DNA from 2 places in the Kitasatospora sp. NPDC096077 genome. Region 2 is predicted to be linked to the other one. Evidence: riboswitches for the same ligand, from Rfam matches in the RefSeq annotation. Region 2 holds a riboswitch; the other holds the start of a gene.
What was found. A riboswitch is a leader RNA that binds a small molecule or an ion and turns the genes downstream of it on or off. The one in region 2 is predicted to bind glycine.
Positions count from the first base shown of each region.

Region 1: linked by a shared signal. The riboswitch ahead of gcvT (glycine cleavage system aminomethyltransferase GcvT) and the one ahead of gcvP (aminomethyl-transferring glycine dehydrogenase) in region 2 are both predicted to bind glycine.

Region 1 covers NZ_JBEOSV010000053.1:13,434-20,891, reverse strand. The annotation lists gene ABTZ03_RS32350 (ABC transporter substrate-binding protein) at 1-1,336, opposite strand, end outside; gene ABTZ03_RS32345 (ABC transporter permease) at 1,403-2,392, opposite strand; gene ABTZ03_RS32340 (enhanced serine sensitivity protein SseB C-terminal domain-containing protein) at 2,859-3,812, opposite strand; gene ABTZ03_RS32335 (enhanced serine sensitivity protein SseB C-terminal domain-containing protein) at 3,928-4,734, opposite strand; glycine riboswitch at 4,945-5,049, shown strand; gene gcvT (glycine cleavage system aminomethyltransferase GcvT) at 5,294-6,415, shown strand; gene gcvH (glycine cleavage system protein GcvH) at 6,527-6,910, shown strand; gene glyA (serine hydroxymethyltransferase) at 6,992-7,458, shown strand, end outside.
Region 2 covers NZ_JBEOSV010000008.1:202,425-209,882, reverse strand. The annotation lists gene ABTZ03_RS11265 (SanA/YdcF family protein) at 1-617, shown strand, start outside; gene ABTZ03_RS11260 (DNA polymerase IV) at 690-2,075, shown strand; gene ABTZ03_RS11255 (MFS transporter) at 2,230-3,723, opposite strand; gene ABTZ03_RS11250 (PRC and DUF2382 domain-containing protein) at 3,916-5,013, opposite strand; glycine riboswitch at 5,237-5,340, shown strand; glycine riboswitch at 5,342-5,473, shown strand; gene gcvP (aminomethyl-transferring glycine dehydrogenase) at 5,578-7,458, shown strand, end outside.

The DNA.
Region 1 (7,458 bases), on a different contig from region 2:
CGACCTTCTTCAGCTGCGCCTGGATCTGGGTGGCCGCGGCGACCTCGGTGGCGCGCTCGGTGCGGGCGGTGAGGACGGTGCTGAAGCCGCCGTCCTTGCCGCAGGCCTTCAGGGAGTCCTTGGCCTTGGCCTCGTCACCCTTGTTGTCCTTGGTCTCGTACAGGTTGAAGTCCTGGTGGCCCGGGATGTCCGGCGGGAGCACGGTGTTGGCCACCTGGCCGCGGATCGGGCCGCCGAGCGCGGTCTGCACCGCGACCTTGTCGATCGCGAACTGGACGGCCTTGCGGCAGTCGACGTTGTCGAACGGCGCGACCTTGGTGTTGATCGCCATGTAGACCAGGCGGCCGCCGTAGGCGTTGTCGGTCTTGGCCTTGAGCTTGGAGTCGCGCAGGATCTGCGCCTGGGTCTGCGGGTCGACGCCGCCGCCGACCAGGTCGACCTGGGCGTTGCCGGCGATCAGGTCCTTGTCGATGGTGGCCTGGTCGATGTTCATCTTGAGCACGATCTTGTCCGGCAGCTGCTTCCGGATCGGGTCGGTGCTCTTGTCCCAGTTGGTGTTCGGCACCAGGACGGCCTGCTTGCCGTCCTCGTAGGACTGGAACTTGAAGCTGCCCGAGGACACGATGTGCTTCACGTAGTCGGCACCGGTGTCCTTGGCCTGCGGGACCGGCGCGGTCTGCGGGGCGCTGACCAGGTAGTCGAAGTCGGCGAAGGGGTGCTGGAGGTGGAAGACGATCGTGGTGTCGTCCGGCGTCTCGATCGACTTCAGGTCGCCGGTCTTGTCCTTGTACGGACCCTGGTACGGCGTCGGGTTGTCGACCAGCAGGTCGTGGAAGTACGTCGGGCCGTTGGAGTTCACCTCGGGCGCGAAGTTCGAGCGCTCCACGGCGTACTTGACGTCCTTGGAGCTGATCGGGGTGCCGTCGTCGTACTTCAGGCCCGCGCGCAGCTTGTACGTCCAGGTCAGGCCGTCGGGGCTGACCTGGCCCATCGACTCGGCGAGGTCCGGGACCAGCTTGTTGCCGTCCGCGCCGGGCCCCGGGCTGAAGGTGGTCAGCGGACGGGCGTACAGGCGCGAGAAGTTGTAGATGTACGCGTAGTAGGTGTTGCCCGGGTCGAGGGAGTCCGGGGTGCCCTTCATCTCGTAGGTGACCGTCCCGCCCTTCTTGTCCGAGACGTTGACAATCTGCTTGGTGCCCGCGTCGGCACCGCTGCCACTCGCGTCGTTGGAGGAGGAGGACGAGCTTCCGCCCTTGGAGCTGGACGTGCAGCCGGTGACGACCAGGACCGCGGCGGCGGCCACGGCGGTCAGTGCGACGGTACGGGACCTACGCATGGGTGGGATCAACCCCTTGAGGATGTGGAGGAGGGAGTGCCTGACGTCGGATCAGTTGTCCGCGGGTCAGTTGCTCTTGGGATCGAGGGCGTCACGCAGCCCGTCGCCGAGCAGGTTGAACGCGAGCACGGTGATGAAGATCGCCACACCGGGGACCACCATGTACTGGGGGTCCACCTGGTAGTAGTTCTTCGCGTCGGCCAGCATGCCGCCCCAGGAGGACTGCGGGGGCTGGATGCCGACGCCGAGGAAGCTCAGCCCGGCCTCGAAGAGGATGTTGGTCGGGATCAGCAGGGTCGAGTAGACCAGGATCGGGCCGACCAGGTTGGGCAGCAGCTCCTTGAACAGGATGAACGGGCCGCGGGCGCCGAGGCTGCGGGCCGCGTGGACGAACTCCCGCTCGCGCAGTGAGAGGGTCTGCCCGCGCACGATCCGGCCCATGTAGGGCCAGTTGAAGAAGCCGATCACGAAGATCAGCACCATGATGTGCAGCGGGAGGCCGTGCAGGCCGAACGCGCCGCCCTGGAGCGAGGCGGAGATCGCGATGGCGAACAGCAGCAGCGGGAACGCCAGGAAGACGTCCATCAGCCGGCTGATCAGGGTGTCCACCCAGCCGCCGTAGTAACCGGCCATCACGCCGAGCACGGTGCCGATGGTGTTGGACAGCACGGTCGCGCCGAAGGCGACCAGCAGGGAGACCCAGGAGCCGTCGATCACGCGGGCGAGCAGGTCACGACCCTGCAGCGGGTCGACGCCGAGCGGGTGGTCCGCACTCATCCCGCCCCAGTCCCCGAGCGGGAGTCCACCGAGGTTGGCGTCCAGCAGGTCGGTGTTCGACGCATCGGGGTCAAGCCCGAACAGGGACTCCAACGGCCCGGACAGGACGGCCAGGAGGATCAGCAGGATCACCACGATGCCGCCGGCGACAGCGGCCTTGTCCCGCTTGAAGCGGATCCAGGCGATCCGACCGAGGGAACGGCCCTCGATCGTCTTGGCCGGGCTCGGGGAGGGCGGTGCCTCCGGTTCGTTCCCGGCGGTGGAGATGGTTGTGGTCATGGTCAGTTGGTCCCCTCGCCGACGGTGGCCGGCCCACGGGCGCCGGGCGCCGGGATCGGCGGTACGGCTGGCTGCGGACGTGCGGAGGTGCTAGGAGCGGGTGTTCGCGGCAGTACGACGTGCACGGGTACTGCCACCACGCGGGATGGGCGTCGCGTGGATCGAGCGGTCGGCGTGCGCGTTCACCTTCGTGGGGTTTCCAGTACGCGCGATGCGTTGCGCAGAACTCTCTGCCATCCGAACTGGCTTGCGCCAGCCCTGCCAACCGACAGATGCCCAACTGTGATCTGCCCGCATGCACCTCCCCGATCTTCGGCATATACCTCTTCACACGGCTGTAAGCGCCATGTCAAGATGTGCCCGCATCAGGGTTGGAAAATTCGTCCGGAAAGCATCGAAGTCGACCTGATGGCGAATCAAGTCGGCTCCATGCCAAAGGTTTTATCGAGTTCCGGGGTTTCGCCGATCAGCGGCCCGGGTATCCGGGCCACGGCCGCTGGGGCTGCTGCCCCCAGCCCGGCGCGGGCGGCTGGGTGCCGTACGGGGCGTACCCCGACACCGGCTGCCCGGGCCCCGGCTGACCGGGCAGCGACTGCCCCGGGTACGACGGCGAGACCTGCGGGTACGGACCGGACGCCGGCCGCCCCGCCTCCCGGTCGAAGAACGGCCGCGCGTTGGCGCGCATCCACAGCGCCACCGGGTCGTACTCGTCCGCCATCGCCACCGTGGACACCGCGAGCCCCTCCGGGGCCACCGCGATCGCCCGCTGCATCAGCGCCCGCACCGCCTCCACGGCCGGCGGCGAACTCTCGTACAGGTCCAGGCCGATCGCCAGGTACGGCTCCCCCACCGCCGGCCGCACCCAGGCCCGGCGCAGCGCCCGCACCGCGCGCACCTCACCGGCCTGCCGCTCCAGCACTGCGAAGAACTGCTGGGCGTTCACCTGCGGCTCGCTCAGCTGCAACGGACCGGCCGGCAGCCGGTCCAGGCCCGCGGCGATCCGCCGCAGGTCCGCCCACGGCACCCCGACCCCGCCGCCCGGGGCGTGCGGATTCAGCCACAGGCCCCAGCGGGTGCGGTACAGCGAAGCGGCGATCTCCGGCCCGGAGATGACCTCGTGGGCCCGCGCCCAGCCCGAGGCCGCCAGCTGCTCGGGCGAGGTCACGGCCGGCGCGTAGCCGTGGCCGCTGATCTCCATGTTCCCGTACTGCGCGTCCGGACTGCCCGGGGTGCCGTGCCAGAGCAGCATCCAGACCCGGCCCTCGGCCAGCGCGTGCAGCAGCCGCTCGTACGCGTCGAAGCGCTCCGGCGCGACCTCGCGCAGCACCTGCTCCAACGCGCCCGGATCCGCTCCCGGGCGCCCGGCCGGAGCCTGGCCCCAGGGCCCCGGCACCCCGCCCGCTCCCGTTCCCGCACTCATGCGCCCACCTCGCCGCGCCTCTTTCCTGAACCCGCCGGCCCGTCAGCCGCCTGCACGCACCCTATGGCGCGGCACCGGCCACCGCCACGGCGACGTGCCTGTGATGGAACCCCGCTCACACCCGCGAGTAGAAGGGCATGACCTGGGTGAGCAGCCACTCGACCACCGGGTCGTCGACGAGGTCGAGCAGTACGAGGTGGACGCCGCCCGGCAGCGGCGCGGTTCCCAACGCCCGCCCGAGCGCCTCGTTCACCGCACCCGGGTCGGCCGGGGCCGCCGGGTCCAGCTGGACGCCCACGAACATCACCGTCGGCTCGCCCTCGACGCTGGCCAGCGCCCGGCGCGCGGTCAACACCCCGGGGAGGGCCGACAGTTCCGCCCGGCAGGCGGCCAGGAAGTGCTCCGGGTCCTCGCCCGGCACCGGCTCGCGCAGCGCCACCCGGCCGCCGGCCGGCGCCCCCGGCGCGCTCTCGGTGTGCTCCCAGCGGTCGTCCCGCGGGCCGCGGCGCAGCTCGGCCACGCCCTGCGGCGGCACCGGGATGCCCACCGCCGCCTCGGGGTTGACCGCGATCCCCACCCCCAGCGGCAGCCCGCGGGCGAACTCCCAAGCCGGGGCGACCGCGAAGGCCATCCCGGGCGCCTGCTGGAGGAACACCTCCTGCGAGGAGAACACCGGCACGTACGGGGCCCCGGCCAGCTCGACGGTCGGCAGGTCCAGCCCCTGCCCGCCCGGGTCGCCCCCGGCCGGCAGCGGGATCCACACCTGGCTGCGGGCCAGCACCTCGATCACCCGCGGCGTCGCCCCCGGGTCCCCCAGCGCGGCGGTCAGCACCTGCTCCAGCTCGTTCGCCGGCCACGCACCGCCCGTCGGCGCCGCCTCCGGCCCGCCCCACCCCTGCTGCTGCTCCACCGGGTACCCCATGCGCCGCGATCCGCCCTCGTGCAAGGTCGGCCGCCCACTGCTGCGCCGACGCGGAGAAGTTTAGGGCTCGTGTTCGCCCGCTTGTCCGGTCCCGGTGCTCCCTCGCCCGCGTGTGACCGGGTCCCCTCTCCCCTCGTGCGCGCGGACGTGCCATGATGTGCGCGTCCGACGGCATGCGCCGCGGGCCCCCACAACTCCACACCGGCCGCTCGAACCCGCGCGGGAGAGCCCGGAGTGCCCCTCAGGAGGCACAGCCGGCGCCGAAGGAGCAAGTCCTCCCCGGAATCTCTCAGGCCCCCCTACCGCGCGGGTTAGGCACATCTGGAAAGCGGCGCACGGCCCGGTCGTGCGCCCACCCACGGTGCAAGCCGCCGTCCCGTCCCCGATGCTGGAACCAGCTGGTGCTGGTCACAGCCGAGGGCGGACGGCGGTGAAGCTCTCAGGTCCGACGACAGATGGGGAGACCCACGCCGCCGCATGCCCGCGCGCAGGGTCGGCCCCGAACGGGCCCGGTCCGGCGCGTGCACCCCTGAGTGCCCCGACCGAGGAGTTCCTGGCCATGTCGTCCCTCCGCCTGACCGCGCTCGACGCGCTGCACCGCGCCCTCGGCGCGACCATGACCGACTTCGCCGGCTGGGACATGCCGCTGCGTTACGGCAGCGAGCGCGAGGAGCACCTCGCCGTCCGCACCAAGGCCGGTCTGTTCGACCTCTCGCACATGGGCGAGATCACCGTCACAGGCCCGCAGGCCGGCGAGATGCTGGACCACGCGCTGGTCGGCTTCGTCTCCGCGCTCGGCGAGCTGCGCGCCCGCTACACCATGATCTGCGCCGAGGACGGCGGCATCCTGGACGACCTGATCGTCTACCGGCTGCGCGAGGACGCCTTCCTGGTCGTCGCCAACGCCTCCAACGCCCAGCTGGTCCTGGACGAGCTGATCGCCCGCGCCAAGGGCTTCGACGCCGTCGTCACCGACGACCGCGACACCTACGCGCTGATCGCCGTGCAGGGCCCGGAGGCCACCGCGATCCTGACCGAGAACACCGACGCCGACCTGCCCGGTCTGAAGTACTACGCGATCCTCCCGGCCACGGTGGCCGGCCAGGACGTGCTGCTGGCCCGGACGGGCTACACCGGCGAGGACGGCTTCGAGATCTTCTGCGCCCCGGCCGACGCCGAGTCGGTCTGGCAGGCGCTGACGGCGGCCGGCGAGGGCCGCGGCCTGGTCCCGTGCGGCCTGTCCTGCCGCGACACGCTGCGCCTGGAGGCGGGCATGCCGCTGTACGGGCACGAGCTGTCCACCGACCTGACCCCGTTCGACGCCGGCCTGGGCCGGGTCGTCCGCTTCGACAAGACCACCAACGAGGGCGCCTTCGTCGGCCGCAAGGCGCTGGAGCAGGCCGCCGCCGCGGCCGAGAGCAACCCGCCGAAGGTGCTGGTCGGCCTGGTCTCCGAGGGCAAGCGGGTGCCGCGCGCCGAGTACACCGTGGTCTCCACCGACGGTGCCCCGATCGGCCGGATCACCTCCGGCGCGCCGTCCCCGACGCTGGGCAAGCCGATCGCGATGGCCTACGTGGACGCGGCCCACGCCACCCCGGGCAGCACCGTCGCGGTGGACGTGCGCGGCAAGCACGAGCCGGTCCAGGTCGTGGCGCTGCCGTTCTACAAGCGCGCCCGCTGACCAACCGCCGAGGCCGTCCCGGCCCCGCCGTTTTCCCATCGACGCACGTCGGAGCCGTCCGTGCGGCGGCCCGCTGCGTCGTACCCGCTTCCCATCCTGGAGAATGACGCCATGAGCAACCCCCAGCACCTGCAGTACACCAAGGAGCACGAGTGGCTGACGGCCGCCGACGCCGACGGTGTCTCGACGATCGGCATCACCAAGCACGCCGCCGACGCGCTCGGTGACATCGTCTACGTGCAGCTGCCCGCGGTCGGCGACACCGTGACCGCCGGTGAGACCTGCGGCGAGCTGGAGTCCACCAAGTCGGTCAGCGACCTGTACTCCCCGGTGACCGGCGAGGTCGTCGAGGTCAACCAGGACGTCCTGGACGACAACGCCCTCGTCAACAGCGCCCCGTTCGAGGGCGGCTGGCTGTTCAAGGTGCGGGTCGAGTCGACCGACGAGCTGCTCAGCGCCGACCAGTACAACGCGCTCACCCACGCCGAGGGCTGAGCCGCCCGTAGGGGCGGTCCGCCGCAGGCCGGGCCGCCCCGCTCCACCGTCCCTCCGCTCTCCTCCCGGGAAGACCACACCATGACGGTTCTGAACCAGTCCCTGCACGCCCTCGACCCGGAGATCGCCGCCGCGGTCGACGCCGAGCTGCACCGCCAGCAGACCACCCTGGAGATGATCGCCTCCGAGAACTTCGCCCCGGTGGCCGTCATGGAGGCCCAGGGCTCGGTGCTCACCAACAAGTACGCCGAGGGCTACCCCGGCCGTCGCTACTACGGCGGTTGCGAGCACGTCGACGTGGTCGAGCAGATCGCGATCGACCGGATCAAGGCCCTGTTCGGCGCCGAGCACGCCAACGTCCAGCCGCACTCGGGCGCGCAGGCCAACGCCGCCGCGATGTTCGCGCTGATCCAGCCGGGCGACACCATCCTGGGCCTGAGCCTGGCCCACGGCGGTCACCTGACCCACGGCATGAAGATCAACTTCTCCGGCAAGCTCTACAACGTGGCCGCGTACCACGTCGACGAGAAGACCGGCCAGGTCGACAT
Region 2 (7,458 bases):
CGCTGCTGTGCTCGTTGGCGCTGGCGCCGAGCGCCTGGCTGTGGTGCGCGGCGGGGGACCGGGTGGGCACGGTGGAGAGTGCGCCGTCGGCGCCGGTGGCGGTGGTCTTCGGGGCCGGGCTGGACCAGGGCAAGCCCTCGCCGTACCTGGAGCACCGGCTGGTGGCGGCGCTGGACCTGTACCGGGAGGGCAAGGTGAAGGCGATCCTGGTGACCGGGGACAACGGGCGGGTCCAGTACGACGAGCCGGACGCGATGTACCGCTACCTGACCGAGCACGGGGTCCCGGCGGACCGGGTGGTCCGGGACTACGCCGGCTTCGACACCTGGAACTCCTGCACCCGGGCGCACCGGGTCTTCGGGGTGGACCGCGCGGTGCTGGTCAGTCAGGACTTCCACGTCCGGCGGGCGCTGGCGCTGTGCGAGGCGGCGGGCATCCGCTCGTACGCGGTCGGGGTGCCGGAAGCGCACGACTCCACCTGGCTGTACGGCGGGCTGCGGGAGGTCGCCGGGGCGGGCAAGGCGGCGGTCAACATGGTGCTGCGGCCGGACCCGGTGTTCCTCGGGCCCAAGGAGGACGGCATCCCGAAGGCGCTGGCGGAGGCGGCGAAGCAGTAGCGGCGGGCGGCCGACCCCCGGGCGACGGCCGGGTTCGTACGCACTGTCGGACCCGTGCGCGATGATCGGCGGGTGCGATCTCTGCCGAGCATCATCCACCTCGACATGGACGCCTTCTTCGCCGCGGTGGAGCAGGCGGCCAAGCCGAGCCTGCGCGGCAAGCCGGTGATCGTCGGAGGGCTGGGCGGGCGCGGGGTGGTCTCCACGGCCTCGTACGAGGCGCGCAGGTTCGGGGTGCACTCGGCGATGCCGATGGCGCAGGCGCGCCGGTTGTGCCCCAACGCGGCCTTCCTGTCCGGGCGGTTCGAGGCGTACCGGCAGAACAGCGAGATCGTGATGGGGCTGCTGCGCGGGCTGTCGCCGCTGGTGCAGCCGCTGAGCCTGGACGAGGCCTTCGTCGACCTGGAGGCCGGTCCGTACGGTCCGGTGCTGGCGGAGGCGGACCACGAGACCGGGGAGCGGCTGGTGCTGGCCCTCGCGGAGGACCTGCGGGCGGACATCCACCGGTTCACCGGTCTGACCGGCTCGGTGGGGGCGGCGGGCTCCAAGCTGATGGCGAAGATCGCCTCGGAGCAGGCGAAACCGGACGGACTGGTGCTGGTCGAGCCCGGGCAGGAGCGGGCCGTGCTGGGGCCGATGCCGGTGCGGGCGCTGCCCGGGATCGGGCCGGCCACCGAGCAGGTGCTGCGGCGGGCCGGGCTGAGCACGGTGGCCGACCTGGCGGATGCCGGTGAGGCCGAGCTGGTGCAGCTGCTGGGGCGGGCGCACGGCGCCGGGATCTTCCAGATGTCGATAGGGCTGGACGAGCGGCCGGTGGTGGCCGATCAGGACGCCAAGTCGGTCTCGGTGGAGGACACCTACGAGGTGGACCTGGCCGACCGGGACCGGGTGCTGCGCGAGGTGGACGCCCTGGCCGGCCGCTGTGTGCGGCGGCTGCGGGCGGCCGGGCGCTCGGGGCGGACGGTGGTGCTCAAGGTGCGGCGGTTCGACTTCTCGACGCTGACCCGCTCGGAGACCCTGGGCGGGCCCACCGACGACGAGGCGGTGATCACCGCGACGGCGCGGCGGCTAGCCGAGCAGGTGGACATCACCGGCGGGGTGCGGCTGCTCGGGGTGGGCGTGGCCCAACTGGCGGACTACACCCAGGAGGACCTGTTCGCGCAGGCGCTGCGGGAGGAGGCGGCGGAGCACGCCGAGGAGGTCGAGGCGGCGGTGGCCGAGGAGGAGCCGGAGGAGCCCGTGGTGCGCCGCTGGATGCCCGGCCAGGACGTCCGGCACAGCGAGTGGGGGCCGGGCTGGGTGCAGGGCAGCGGGGTGGGACGGGTGACCGTGCGGTTCGAGACGCCGTGGAGCGGGCCGGGCCGGGTGCGGACCTTCGGGGTGGACGATCCCGCGCTGGAGCCGGCCCGGCCGCTGCCGCTGCGGCAGGTCGAGGATCCCGGTGGGGCGGGGGAGTGAGGCGGGGCGGGGAACGCGGAACGGCCCCACCCGGTGGGAAGTACCGGGTGGGGCCGCATACCGTGCCGGACCCCGGACGGTCGTGATGCCCTCGCGACCGAGTGGGGGCCGGGCCCGCGCGTCCTGTCCCTGAGCGCGCGGGCCGGACGCCTCGTCAGGCGTCGGTCTTGGCCAGCTCGGGGCTGGAGTCCTGCCGGGCCGGGCCGCCGGTGACGGCGGTGACGGCGGGCTTGGCGGTGCGGATCAGGAAGGGGACGACGCCGGCGATGATGCAGACGACGGCCGTGGTCCAGAACGCGTGCTTGTAGGCGTCCAGGGTCGGGATCTGCACCGGGAGCTTGATCGGGAACTTCATGGTGTCGCCGGTCAGGATGGCGGTCATCACGGCGGTGCCGATCGCGCCGCCGACGGTGCGGAGCACGGAGTTCATGCCGTTGGCGATGCCGCTCTGCTCGACCGGGACCGCGCCGTTGATGAAGGCGGGCATCGCGGCGAAGGCGAGGCCGATGCCGAGGCCGAAGATGGCGGAGGCGGTGTAGATGTCGCCCTCGGCGCTGTGGCGCAGGGCCAGGTAGGCCATCGAGATCGCGCCGAGGACGCCACCGAGGACCAGCGGCAGGCGGGGGCCGCGGCGGGAGATCATCATGGCGCCGACCGGGGCGGCCACCATCGAGCCGATGGCGGACGGCAGCAGCATCACGCCGGCGTGCAGGACGGTCGCGGTGAAGCCGTAGTGGGCCAGCTTCTCCGGGGTCTGGGCGAAGTTGCTGATGACCATGAACGAGCCGTACATGCCGAAGCCGATGAGCAGACCGGCCAGGTTGGTGAAGGCGACGGCCGGGCGGCCCATCATCTTGAGGTCGACCAGCGGGTGGGCGACCTTGGTCTCGATGACGCCCCAGACCAGGGCGAGCACGGCGGCGACGGCGAACAGGCCGAGGGTCTTGGTGGAGGTCCAGCCCCAGTGGTTGCCCTGGCTGACCGCGACCAGCAGCGCGGAGAGCCAGGCGGCCAGGGTGACGGCACCGAGCGGGTCGGCGCCGCCCTCCTTGTCGATGACCGGGTCGGACGGCACCCGGAAGGCGACCAGGGCGACCGCGAGCAGGCCGAAGGCCAGGCCCATCCAGAAGATCGACTTGTAGTTCCAGTGCTCCAGCAGCAGGCCGGTGGCGACCAGGCCGAGGCCGGAGCCGACGCCCATCGAGGCGCTGATGGCGGCGACGCCGCCGGTCACCTTCTGCTTGGGCAGCTCGTCACGGACGATGCTGATCGCCAGCGGCATCACGCCACCGCCGGCGCCCTGGAGGACGCGGGCGACGATCAGCCAGGTGAAGGAGTGGGTGCTGACCGCCAGGGCCGAACCGGCGACCAGACCGGCCAGCGAGATCAGCAGCATGGGCTTGCGGCCCCGGAGGTCGCCGAAGCGGCCCAACAGGGGAGTCAGCACGGCCGCGGACAGCAGGTTGGCGGTCATCAGCCAGGTGATGTTGGACCCGGAGACGTCCAGTTCCTTGGCCAGCGACGGCAGGATCGGAACGACCGCGGTCTGCACCACGCTGAACGACAGCATCGCCAGGATGAGGGCCGGCAGGACCCGGGCGTTGCGCTGCTTCTCGGCCGCGGTGGTGGGCTGTGGTGCCTCACTCACGGTTGCTTCCTCCCGTACATAGTGAATGAACTGAAGTAACTCTGCCGGGAGATACTTCAGAGTGTCAAATATCGAGTGGTTAAGATTTGGCAAAGGCGAAGGTTCCGCTTGGCGTACCGGGGGGGTGACGGGTGGTCGGGCACGCGGAGGGCCCCGGACCGGAGTCCGGGGCCCTCGGGAAGGCGGAGGTGATCAGGCCAGCGGGCGCAGGGCGGCCGGGCGGGCGCCGTCGGCCACGTGGGTGGCGTGGGCGGTCGGTTCGGCCGGTTCGGCCGGGGCGTCGGCGGCGGGGGTGTCGTCGTGAACCTCGACGTGCTCGCGGCGCAGCTCGTCCCGGACCACCTCCTCCGCGGTGTAGCGCTCGACCACCAGGCGGACCCGCTCGATCGGGGCGAGGTACTTGCGGACCACCGGTCGCTCCTCACGGAGGGTGACCTCCTCGACCGCCTCGGCGATCTCCTTCTCGCTGAGCGAGGCGCGCTCGGCGTCGCTGACCGGCATCCGCTCCACCCGGACCCGCTCGCGGACCACCGGGACGCGGCGCTCGACCTGCTCGCTGGTCACGTACTTGCGCAGCTTCGCGGTGCCGAGGACGTGCCACTCGGTGGTGATGTCCAGGCGCTCCTCGCGGCAGGTGATCTCGATCGGGCCGTTGGGGGCCGAGGCGGCGGCGGTGCCGTTCGGTGCGGGGGCGGCCGCGGTCGGGGCGGGCCGGGGCTTGGTCTCGACGACCGGGGCGGCGGCCTCGGTGATCGCCGGGCCGGCGGCCGTCGGTGCGGGGGTGCTGAGGGTCCGCACGGGGGCCTCCGGGGCGGTGTGGGTGCTGGTGTTCGAGTTGGTGGTCGTCGTCATGGTCGGGCCGGCCTCGGGGGAGTGGAGGGACAGCGGTTTGGCGGCCGCGGCGGCCGAGGTGGTGCCGAAGTCGAGGTCGGGCCGCTCGTCCCGGCCGGTCCGGTCGGCGGACGGGCGGCCGTCCAGCGGGGTGTCGAGGCCGTAGTAGCGGTAGAGCTGGAGCTCCTGGGCGGGCGACAGGTGCTGGCCGACGCCGAAGTCCGGCGAGTCCTTGACCAGCGACTTGTCGTACGGCACCCGGAGCTCGTCGCCGGAGAACTCGCTCGTGGTGAGCGGGACGAAGGCGTCCCGGCCGAAGATGCCGGTCCGGACGGCCGCCCACTCCGGCTGCCCGGTGGCGTCGTCCAGGTACACCTCGTCGACCGTGCCGATCTTGTCTCCGTTGCGGTCGACCGCCTTGTGGCCGATGAGGTCCCGGGGGTCGATGTCGGTCTGCACTCTTTCCTCCAAGCGCTGCGGCTGCGGAACTCCCGCAGGAAAGGCGGCCGGAGCACCCGTTCCGTCCGCCACTTCACACCAAAAGGCATGAAACGGACGGGCGCGAGCGGGGTGCGGCCGGACGGGTTCGCGCTGAGCCGTCCGGGGGACGCGCGTAGACCCGGAGTGACCCGACGCACCCGTGATCGGAAGGCCTCCCGCTGGTACCCTGGGCCCCGACCGCCGAGCCCGCTCGGGAGAGTCCTCGGCAGCGAAAACCGCTGGTCGAGGCGCCGAAGGAGCAACTCCTCCCCGGAATCTCTCAGGCATCCGTACCGTGCGGGATAGGTCACTCTGGAAAGCAGGGCAGGACCGTCGGCGCGGGAGCCGACGGCCACCACCCTCACCGACGGTGCAAGCCGACGGTGCGCCACAGCGCGCCGTGCGGGCGAAGCTCTCAGGTCCCGATGACAGAGGGGGAGGCCTTTCGGGTCCGCCCGCCCAGGTCGGTCCGCTGTCCGCAGCGGCGTTGGCCGGCCGGCGAGCGCACCCCAGCCGGTCCGTGACCAGGAGGCCTCGACCACCATGAACGCCCAGCCGAACGCGGGACGCCCCACCGGCGCCTCGACCCTCACCGAGCTTGAGCTGGCCAGCCCCTTCGAGAACCGCCACATCGGCCCCGACGCCGCCGCGCAGGAGAAGATGCTGGCCTCGGTCGGCTACGGCTCGCTGGACGAGCTCGCCGCCACCGCCGTTCCCGAGGCCATCCGCTCCATCACCGCCCTCGACCTGCCCGCCGGTCGCAGCGAGGCGCAGGTCCTCGCCGAGCTGCGCGAGCTCGCCGCCCGCAACCAGGTGCTCCAGCCGATGATCGGCCTGGGCTACTACGGCACCTTCACCCCGCCGGTGATCCTGCGCAACGTCATGGAGAACCCGGCCTGGTACACCGCGTACACCCCGTACCAGCCGGAGATCTCGCAGGGCCGCCTGGAGGCGCTGCTCAACTTCCAGACCCTGGTCTCCGACCTGACCGGTCTGCCGACCTCCGGCTCCTCGCTGCTGGACGAGGGCACCGCGGCCGCCGAGGCGATGGCGCTGGCCCGTCGCGTCACCAAGGTCAGGGGCGGCGTCTTCCTGGTCGACGTCGAGACCCTGCCGCAGACCGTCGCGGTGATCAACACCCGGGCCGTGCCGACCGGTGTCGAGGTGGTCGTCGCCGACCTGTCCGAGGGCATCCCGGCCGAGATCGCCGAGCGCGGCGTGTTCGGCGTGCTGCTGCAGTACCCGGGCGCCACCGGCGTGGTCCGCGACCTCGCCCCGGTGATCGAGCAGGCCCACGGGCTGGGCGCGGTCGTCGCCGTCGCCGCCGACCTGCTGGCGCTGACCCTGCTCAAGTCCCCGGGCTCGCTGGGCGCCGACATCGCCTGCGGCACCTCGCAGCGCTTCGGCGTGCCGATGGGCTTCGGCGGTCCGCACGCCGGCTACCTCTCGGTGCGCGCCGAGTACGCCCGCTCGCTGCCCGGCCGCCTGGTCGGCGTCTCCGTCGACGCCGACGGCAACCGCGCCTACCGCCTGGCGCTGCAGACCCGCGAGCAGCACATCCGCCGCGAGAAGGCCACCAGCAACATCTGCACCGCCCAGGTGCTGCTCGCCGTGATGGCCTCGATGTACGCGGTCTACCACGGCCCGGACGGCCTGGCCGACATCGCCCGCCGCACCCACCGCTACGCCGCAGCCCTCGCCGAGGGCCTGCGGGCCGGCGGCGTGGAGCTGCTGCACGGCGAGTTCTTCGACACCGTCACCGCCGTCGTCCCGGGCCGCGCCGCCGAGATCGCCGCCGCCGCCCGCGCCAACGGCATCAACGTGCACCAGGACGGCGCGGACCGGATCTCGGTCTCCACCGACGAGACCACCACCCGCGAGCACCTGGCGGGCGTCTGGGCCGCGTTCGGCGTCCACGCGGTCGAGGCCGCCGAGAACGCCGACGCGCTGCCGGCCGCGCTGCTGCGCGAGGACGAGTACCTGACCCACCCGGTCTTCCACAGCCACCGCTCGGAGACCGCCATGCTGCGCTACCTGCGCCGCCTGTCGGACCGGGACTACGCGCTGGACCGCGGCATGATCCCGCTGGGCTCCTGCACCATGAAGCTCAACGCCACCACCGAGATGGAGGCGGTCACCTGGCCGGAGTTCGGCCAGCTGCACCCCTTCGCGCCGGTCGACCAGGCCGCGGGCTACCTGACCCTGATCCGCCAGCTGGAGCAGCAGCTCGTCGAGGTCACCGGCTACGACGCCGTCTCGATCCAGCCGAACGCGGGTTCCCAGGGCGAGTTGGCCGGCCTGCTGGCCGTCCGCGCCTACCACCATGCCAACGGCGACACCCAGCGTGACGTCTGCCTGATCCCGTCCTCGGCGCACGGCACCAACGCCGCCTCCGCGGTGATGGCCGGCATGCGCGTGGTCGTG